DNA from 2 places in the Roseateles sp. GW821-FHT09H10 genome. Region 2 is predicted to be linked to the other one. Evidence: riboswitches for the same ligand, from Rfam matches in the RefSeq annotation. Region 2 holds a riboswitch; the other holds the start of a gene.

Region 1 (4,486 bases), on a different contig from region 2:
ATGCGGTGGCGCTCGCGGCCAGCATGGACTGGATCTTTGGCGGCAAGGCCGGTGAGACCTATTTCTCCACCAGCGACATCGGCTGGGTCGTCGGCCACAGCTATATCGTCTACGGCCCGCTGATCGCCGGCATGGCGACGCTGATGTACGAGGGCACGCCGGTCAACCCCGACGCGGCAGTGCTGTGGAGCCTGGTCGAGAAGTACCGGGTCACGGTGATGTTCAGCGCGCCGACCGCCGTGCGCGTGTTGAAGAAGCATGACGCGGCTCTGTTGAAGCGCCATGACCTGTCGTCCCTGCGCGCGCTCTTTCTCGCCGGCGAGCCGCTGGATGAGCCGACGGCGCGCTGGATCGCCGAGGGCCTGGGCGTGCCCATCATCGACAACTACTGGCAGACCGAGACCGGCTGGCCGCTGCTGACGGTGGCCCATCACATCCCCGGCGTCGAGGCCGTGCCGACGCGCTTCGGTTCGCCCGGCGTGCCGATGTATGGCTATGACGTGAAGCTGCTGGACGAGAACACCGGTGCGACGCTGGAAGGCGCGGACCAGAAGGGCGTGCTCGTCATCGAGCATCCCCTGCCGCCCGGCGCGCTGCAGACGGTCTGGGGCGATGACCAGCGCTTCATCAACACCTACTGGGGCAGCGTGCCCGGACGTCAGGTCTATTCGACCTTCGACTGGGCCACGCGCGACGCCGACGGCTACACCTTCATCCTCGGCCGCACCGACGACGTCATCAACGTGGCCGGCCACAGGCTGGGCACTCGAGAAATAGAGGAATGCATCTCGGGCCACAAGGCCATCGCCGAGGTCGCCGTTGTCGGCGTGGCGGATCAGCTCAAGGGCCAGGTCGCCATCGCCTTTGCCGTGCTGCGCGACGCGGGCCAGGCCTCGCCCGCGCTGGAAGGCGAGGTCATGAAGCATGTCGACAGCCAGCTGGGTGCGGTGGCGCGGCCGGCGCGCGTGCACTTCGTGACCCTGCTGCCCAAGACGCGCTCGGGCAAGCTGCTGCGCCGCGCGCTGCAGGCGGTGGCGGAAGGGCGCGACCCGGGCGACCTGACGACGCTGGACGACCCCAGTGCCTTGGCCCAGGTGAAGGCCTTGTTGCAAAGCTAGGGCCTACCCGATTCGCGTAAACCAGGGCGGCGGCAGGGGATGGCGCTGCCTATCGTGCACGCCGACATCCCAGGAGAGCGCGGTCTTTGCTGATCGCCGCCGAAGGCGCAACCTCCCATGCACGCTCAGGCCCAACACTGGTTTGTCACAGGAGCCGACGCTGGAGAGCGGGGCGGCGTGAGCTGACAAGGCCACGCACGCCCCCACCGAAGGAGCAAGCGCCGCGGGGCCATCCCGGGGGCGTGAATCTCTCAGGTACCAGGGACAGCGGGAGCGGCGCGAAACAGTGAAGGGGCAGCCACCCCTCGCCGTTTCGTGGTCGTTCAACCACTGCGCCGGAGAGCCTGCCATGTCGTGCTGCCGCAAGGCATTGCACCCCCTTTGCTGATCGCTGTTGCCACGGGCTGAGCGCGCCGTCGCGCCCGGCCATCCCCCCTTTTTTGCCATCCGGCGCTGCATTCGCGGCCGCGTCGTGGAGTCGTTCGCCCTTTTTTCCTGCAGGAGTTCGCATGCAACCCAATGCCCTGAAGCCGCTGGCCGCCGCCCTCGCCCTGGCCGGCCTCATCCCCCTGAGCGCGAGCGCCCAGGCGCCCCGGCCCACCGAACAGATCGAGCGCGTCGAAGTCATCGGCAGCCGCATCAAGCGCATCAACATCGACGACGAGACGGCGTCGCCGATCACGCTGCTCACTCGCGACGAGATCCAGCGTTCCGGCGTGGCCACCACGCGCGATCTACTGGAAACGCTGCCGGGCTTCAACAACAACTCGCTGTCCGACCTCAACGGCGGCAACTCCTTCGGCAATGGCGGTTCGGGCGCCAGCATGCGCAACCTGGGCAAGCAGTCCACGCTGGTGCTGCTGAACTCGCGCCGCATCGCCGCCTATCCGCTGGCCGACTACAACGAGGTGTTCTCCAACCTCGACTCGCTGCCGGTGGATGCCATCGAGCGCATCGAGGTGCTCAAGAGCGGCGGCTCGGCGCTGTACGGCTCCGACGCCGTGGCCGGCGTCATCAACATCGTCACGCGCAGCAGCTTCCAGGGGCTGACCGTCAGCGCCAACACCCAGCGCTCGCTGAAGGCCAAGCAGTTCAAGGATCAGGCCGCTGCCATCACGGCCGGCGTGGGCAACTTCGATCGCGACGGCTACAACATCCTCGCCAACGTCGACTACTACCACCGGGGCGACTTCTTCTGGCGCGACGTGCTGCAACACAGCAACCCCGCCTACAAGGAGTTCTCGCCGGGCTTCGACACGCCGTCCAGCTACAGCTACCCCGGCAACATCATCGGCCAGGGCCCGATAGCCGGCTGCAAGCTGTTCAATGCGTCCAACACCCTGTGCATGTACGACCGCTACGACCGCTTCTCGGTGCAGCCGTCGGCCGATCGCGTCAGCGGCATCGTCTCGGCCAAGCTGAAGCTGTCCGAGCATTTGCAGGGCTTCTCCGAGCTGCTTTATTCGAACACCAAGAACACCTACCAGGCGGCGCACAACTACTACGGCTGGGGCCTGGGCAGCGTCGTCTGGGGCGACCCCAACACCAACGCGGCCCGCAACTTCTACTACCGCGGCCTGCCGGCCCAGCATCCGCTGAACCACACCGGCGAGGAGGTCGAGTTCCGCTACCGCTTCATGGATGACGGCCAGGCCAACCATGTCCAGACCGACCAGTACCGCCTGCTGGCCGGCGTGAAGGGCGACTGGAACGGCTGGGACTGGGAGACCGCCGCCGGCGTGATGGGCGGCAGGACCGTCCAGCGCCAGCGTGGCCTGATCAGCGACAGCGGCTTCAAGGAAGTCATCGGCGACTACAACAAGGACGTGCTGGACGCCGACTTCTTCAACAAGCCCAACGGCTACAAGATCGGCCAGGCCAACAGCGCCGCCGTGCTGGACAAGCTCTTCCCCTCCATCGGCTATGACGCCAAGGTCACCCAGACCTTCCTCGATGGCAAGGTGTCGGGCGAATATGGCCGCCTGCCCGGCGGGGCGATCAATCTCGCGGCCGGCTTCGAGCTGCGCCACGAGCGCATGAAGATCGCGCCGGACGCCCTGTCCGGCTCGGGCGACATCGTCGGCCTGGGCACCGTTCGCGCCGATGCCGGCCGCAGCTTCAGCGCCCTGTTCGTCGAGGCTGACCTGCCCGTCACCCGGCAGCTGAACGCCCAGCTCGCCGGCCGCCTCGACAAGTTCCCGGGCTTTGCCGCCCACTTCTCGCCCAAGCTGGCGCTGCGTGCCCAGTTGATGCCCGAGTTCATGCTGCGTGGTTCGGTGGAAGGGGGATTTCGCGCGCCCAACCTGACCGAAAGCGCCACGTCGAGCAAATCGGCCTTCGACAACGGCGTCAGCGACCCCAAGCGCTGCGACGCCGCCAGCGCGCTGATCCGCGACCTGATCGCCCAGGCCAATGCCTTGCCCGACAGCGACCCCAACAAGACCCTGCTGCAGGCCCGCGCCGACAACATCGACGAATGCCGCCGCGGCGTGGCCAGCGTGGTGCGCAACAACCCCGGCCTCAAACCCGAGACCTCGCGCATCGTCAACCTGGGCCTGGCCTTCCAGCCCTTCAAGGCCTTCAGCACGACGCTGGACTACTACGCCGTGACCCGCACCAACGAGATCGGCACCAAGGGCACGGCCGATCTGCTCGGCGCCGAGGCCCAGCAGCCCGCCGGCACCATCGTGCGCGCCCCCAACTTCAACAACGACCCGACCTTTGTCAATGCGGCCGAGGTGGCCAAGTACAAGCCGCTGGCGGGCCGGTTGAGCCTGGTCAGCGGACAGTTCGAGAACCTCGCCAAGACCCAGACCAGCGGCATCGACTGGAGCATGAACGGCCAGTTCAGCAACCCGCTGGGCCGGCTGGGCCTGAGCTTCGACTCGACCTATCTGCTGAGCTACAAGCAGTACAGCACCTCCGACCTGCGCTATGGTGACAACCTGGCCGGGCGCTGGGGCTATGCACGCTTCAACTTCAAGCTGCGCGCCAGCCAGGAGTGGGGCGCCTGGACGCACACCCTGTCCTATTTCTGGTCGTCCAGCACCACGCTGACGCGCGACTACTACGACACCAGCTGGAGCGTCGAGGACTGCACGACCAACAAGAATCTGTCCGCGGACCAGTGCAAGCTGGCCGCCTACAACCGGCTCGACTACAACCTCGCCTGGCGCCCGATGAAGGCGCTGACGCTGAGCGCCAACCTGCGCAACCTGACGGGCCGGCGCCCGCCCATCGACTACCGCAACTTCGGCCAGGGCGGCATCATTCCCGACAACCGCGAGGACGTGATGGGCCGCATGCTGCGCCTGGCCGCGGAGTACCGCTTCTTCTGAGCCCGCGCCACCGGACGCCATGCCGCGCGT
Region 2 (4,486 bases):
CGCCGCGCTTGGCCAGCGTGACGGCTTCGGCGGCCGAGGTGGCCTCGTCCAGCATGGAGCCGTTGGCGATGTCCATGCCGGTGAGGTCGGTCACCATGGTCTGGAAGTTCAGGATGGCTTCCATGCGGCCCTGCGAGATCTCGGCCTGGTAGGGCGTGTAGGCCGTGTACCAGGCGGGGTTCTCGAGGATGTTGCGCAGGATGACGCCCGGCGTGTGCACGCCGTAGTAGCCCTGGCCAATGAAGCTCTTGTAGACCTTGTTCTTGCCGGCGATGAGCTTGAGCTCGGCCAGCGCGCCCGCCTCGGTGATGGGCGCGGGCAGCTTCATGCCCGCACTGCGGCGGATGGACTTGGGCACGACCGCGTCGATCAACGCGGTGCGGCTGGCCACGCCGACGGCGGCGCACATCAGGGATTCATCGACGGCATCCGGCCCGATGTGGCGGGCGTGGAATTCGGAGGCGTCTTCGAGTTGGGAGAGCGGCGTCGGCATGGCAGGTCTACTTCGAGGAATTACAGAGTCTTGAGCAGGGCGTCGTAGGCGGTCGAGTCCATCAGCGCGTCGAGCTGGGCGGGGTTGCTCAGCTTGACCTTGAAGAACCAGCCAGCCTTCAGCGGGTCGGAGTTGGCCAGGGCCGGGTCGTCGCGCAGGGCTTCATTCACTTCGACGATCTCGCCGTCCACGGGCATGTAGACGTCGGCGGCGGCCTTGACGGACTCGACGACGCCGGCGACTTCCTTCTCGGCATAGGTCTTGCCGACTTCGGGCAGGTCCACGAAGACCACGTCGCCCAGTGCGTCCTGCGCGTGGACGGTGATGCCGACGGTGGCCGTGCCATCGCCATGCACGTCAAGCCATTCGTGGTCGGGGGTGTACTTGATGCTCATCGTTGAAGGCTCCGTGGATTAGCCGCGGTAGTAGCGGTTGGGGGTGAAGGGGGTGGAAGAGACGATCATCGGCGTGCGCTTGTCGCGCACAACGGCGAAGACTTCGGTGCCGACGGCCGTGTGGGCCTTGTCGAGATAGGCCAGGGCCACCGGCTGGTTGACCGTGGGGCCGAGGGTGCCGCTGGTGACGGTGCCGATCTCGCTGCCGTCGGCGGTCACGATCTTGGCGCCCTCGCGCACAGGCATGCGCTCCTTGCCGACCAGGCCGACGCGCTTGCGCGCGGCACCGTTGGCGAGTTGCTCGTCGATGACCGCCGCGCCTGGGTAGCCGCCAGCACGGGCGCCACCGGCGCGGCGCACTTTCTGGATGGCCCAGGTGATGGCGGCTTCGACCGGTGTGGTCGTTTCGTTGATGTCGTGGCCATACAGGCACAGGCCGGCTTCCAGGCGCAGCGAGTCGCGCGCGCCCAGGCCAATCGGCTTGACCTCGGCATGGCTCAGCAGCTTGCGGGCCAGGGCCACAGCGTCGTCCTGGTGGACGGAGATCTCGTAGCCGTCCTCGCCGGTGTAGCCGGAGCGGGTCAGGAAGGTGTCAATGCCGTCGAGGTTGAAGAAGCCGCCGGTCATGAAGGTCAGCTTGGCGACCTCGGGGTTGAGGCGGCTCAGCACGTCGACGGCCTGCGGGCCTTGCAGGGCCAGCAGCGCGCGTTCGGGCACGGGAATGACCTCGCAGCGGCTGCCGATGTGCTTTTGCATGTGAGCAATGTCCTGCTCCTTGCAACCGGCGTTCACCACCACGAACAGGTCGTCGGGCCGCTTGCAGACCATCAGGTCGTCCAGCAGGCCGCCTTGCTCATTGGTGAACAGGGCGTAGCGCTGCTTGAAGACGCCCAGGTCGACGATGTCGACCGGCACCAGGGTCTCCAGCGCGGCGGCGGCATCAGCGCCGACGAGGCGCACCTGGCCCATGTGGGACACGTCGAACAGGCCGGCAGCGGCGCGGGTGTGCTTGTGCTCGGCCATCACGCCGGCGGGGTATTGCACCGGCATGTCGTAGCCGGCGAAGGGCACCATCTTGGCGCCGAGTTCGACGTGGAGGGCGTGAAGAGGCGTTTGCAGCAAAGAGGACATCAAGAGCTCCGACGGAATTCGGGTTTGGATGTCCTCGCTGTCCGGGGTACCTGAGAGATTGACAAGGCGGTGTGCAGTCCGCGCCAAGCTTGCCCCTTCGGTGGACCAGCTCAAGGGCTGGCCTCTCTCCAGTGAGGAACGCCCCAGTGTCTGCCACCGGTGGCGTTTTGTCAGTCCTTTTGCCTGAGCGTTCGAGCTGTGGGCCCTGCGCCTTCGGCGGCCCCCAACATCAACGGGGCGCTCTCCTGACGAGTGAGGATTCTATTCACATCTAGGGGGCTGTCCGGCCAAGCAGCTAGGGGCAGACTCGCAGCCATCATTTATGAGGAGACGGCCCATGCACCCCATCCGCACCGCGCTTGCTCTGGCGATCGCCTTTCTGGCGGTTCCCGCCGGCGCCGTCACCAATGTCCAGGTGCAGTTGGGCGTGAACCCGAATTTCTCCGGGGGCACGGGCGCGCTGAACACGGTGCTGACTCAGGCCGGGTCGGCTGAGTTGAGCAGTGGCCTGGTGACCGGCGGCTTCAACTCCAGCGGCACGGCGCATGCCTATGCCGAGATCGGCACGCTGAAGGTGGACGGCACCTCCGTGGGCAGCCTGAACAGCGTGGCCCGCGCCAGCTTCCGCGACGACTTCAAGCTTGACCTGCCGGGTGTGGCGGCCAATACCCAGGTGACCGTGAACTTCCAGCTGCTGTTCGACGGCAGCCTCAGCGTCGGCTCGTCCAACATCGGCTCGGCGTCCTGGCAGGTGAGGGCGGACATGGGTGGCGGCGCCTACGACCTGGGCGGTGATGCGACCCTGTACAACAACTCGCCGGCGCTGGCCAAACATGGCTACTTCGGCACCCCGCTGGGCACTTTGACCGGCACGGCCACCTTCTTGACCGGCCACACGCTGCCCCTCACCGTGGAGCTGACGGGCGTGGCTCAGACGGCCAACGATGGCCACGGTGGTGCCTTGGCCACGGCGGCATTCGACCTGTCGCACACGCTGCGCTGGGGCGGCATGACGGTCTGGCTCAACGGCGTGCAGCAGAACCAGGCCACGTTGACCTCGGGCTCGGGATTCAACTACCTGCAGGCGGCACCCGTGCCCGAGCCGGGCACGCTGGCCATGGCACTGTGCGGCGCCGCCGTGCTGCTGGCCCGGCGGCGCTTCACGCGCGCCTAGTCATGCCCCTCGGCTGGCTGGCCGAGGGTCCCTTTGTCAGGCGTCGGACTCAGTCACCCAGGTGGGCGGACTCCAGCGCCTCGGCGTCGATGGGCATGGTCTTGCCGTCGGCGCCTTCGAAGAACATCGGCTTGCGGGCCTTGGCGCTGGGGGCGACCTGGTTCATCGTCATCGCGTCGTACAGGCGGCCGTTCTGCATCACCTGGGCAATGCGGTCGGTCTGGCGGATGTCGGCCAGCGGATTGCCGTCGATGACGACCAGATCGGCCAGCTTGCCCGGTTCCAGCGAGCCCAGATCCTTGTCGAAGCCGAAGTTGCGCGCCGGGTTGATGGTGGCGGTGCGCAGGGCCTCGTGCGGCGTCATGCCGCCCATGACGAACATCCACATCTCCCAGTGCGTGCCCAGGCCTTCGCGCTGGCCGTGGGCGCCGATGGAGGTGTTGACGCCAGCGCGTGACAGGGCCGTCGCCGTGCGCGCCACCTTGATGATGTTGAAGTCCTCCTCGGGCGCCGTCACGCGGCGCACCGAGCGCGGCTCCAGCACCGTGCGCGGCACATAGCGGCTCAGCAGGGGGTGCTTCCAGACTTCGGTGCGGGCGTACCAGTAGTGCTCGCCGTCCAGGCCGCCGTAGCCGACGTTCAGCGTCGGCGTGTAGCCGACGGCGTTCTGGCTCCACAGCTGCTTCACGTCCTCCCACACATCGGCCAGGGGCAGGGAATGCTCCACCGTCGTGTGGCCGTCGATGATCATGCTCATGTTGAGCTGGAACAGCGAGCCGCCCTCGGGCACCACCATCATGCCGGTCTGGCGCGCGGCCTCCAGCACCTGCTGGCGCTGGTCGCGGCGCGGCTGCTGGTAGCTCTTCACGCTGACGGCGCCCTCGGCCTTCTGGCGGTTCAGATGGGTCAGCGCGTCGTCCAGGCTGTTGACGTTGGAATAGAAGGGCGTGCGGGCGCCGTAGAGGATGGTGCCGGTCGAGTAGATGCGCGGACCCAGCACGACGCCGGCGCGCTGCATCTCGGCCTGGGTGAAGATGGCCGAGCTGAGGTTGGACGGGTCGTGCAACGTCGTCACGCCAAAGGCGAGCGAGGCCAGGTTGACCCAGCTCTGCTGCGGGATCAGGCCGGAGTCGTTCATGGCGCCATGCCAGTGGGCGTCGATGAAGCCGGGCACGATGGTTTTGCCGGCGGCGTCGATGCGCTTGGCGTCGGCGGGCACAGTGACGTCCTTGCCGACGGCCACGATGCGGTTGCCGTCCACCAGCACGGTGCCGCCCTCGATGACCTCGTCAC

The links. A riboswitch is a leader RNA that binds a small molecule or an ion and turns the genes downstream of it on or off. The one in region 2 is predicted to bind glycine.
Region 1: another riboswitch for glycine. It lies ahead of AC07OY_RS18365 (TonB-dependent receptor domain-containing protein); the one in region 2 lies ahead of gcvT (glycine cleavage system aminomethyltransferase GcvT).

The regions. Positions count from the first base shown of each region.
Region 1 covers NZ_JBWKOB010000003.1:600,759-605,244, forward strand. Annotated here, with positions in the region: gene AC07OY_RS18360 (propionate--CoA ligase) at 1-1,118, shown strand, start outside; glycine riboswitch at 1,179-1,268, shown strand; glycine riboswitch at 1,277-1,388, shown strand; gene AC07OY_RS18365 (TonB-dependent receptor domain-containing protein) at 1,628-4,456, shown strand.
Region 2 covers NZ_JBWKOB010000007.1:50,392-54,877, forward strand. Annotated here, with positions in the region: gene gcvP (aminomethyl-transferring glycine dehydrogenase) at 1-493, opposite strand, end outside; gene gcvH (glycine cleavage system protein GcvH) at 514-888, opposite strand; gene gcvT (glycine cleavage system aminomethyltransferase GcvT) at 907-2,019, opposite strand; glycine riboswitch at 2,047-2,161, opposite strand; glycine riboswitch at 2,181-2,277, opposite strand; gene AC07OY_RS26280 (hypothetical protein) at 2,357-3,193, shown strand; gene AC07OY_RS26285 (amidohydrolase family protein) at 3,243-4,486, opposite strand, start outside.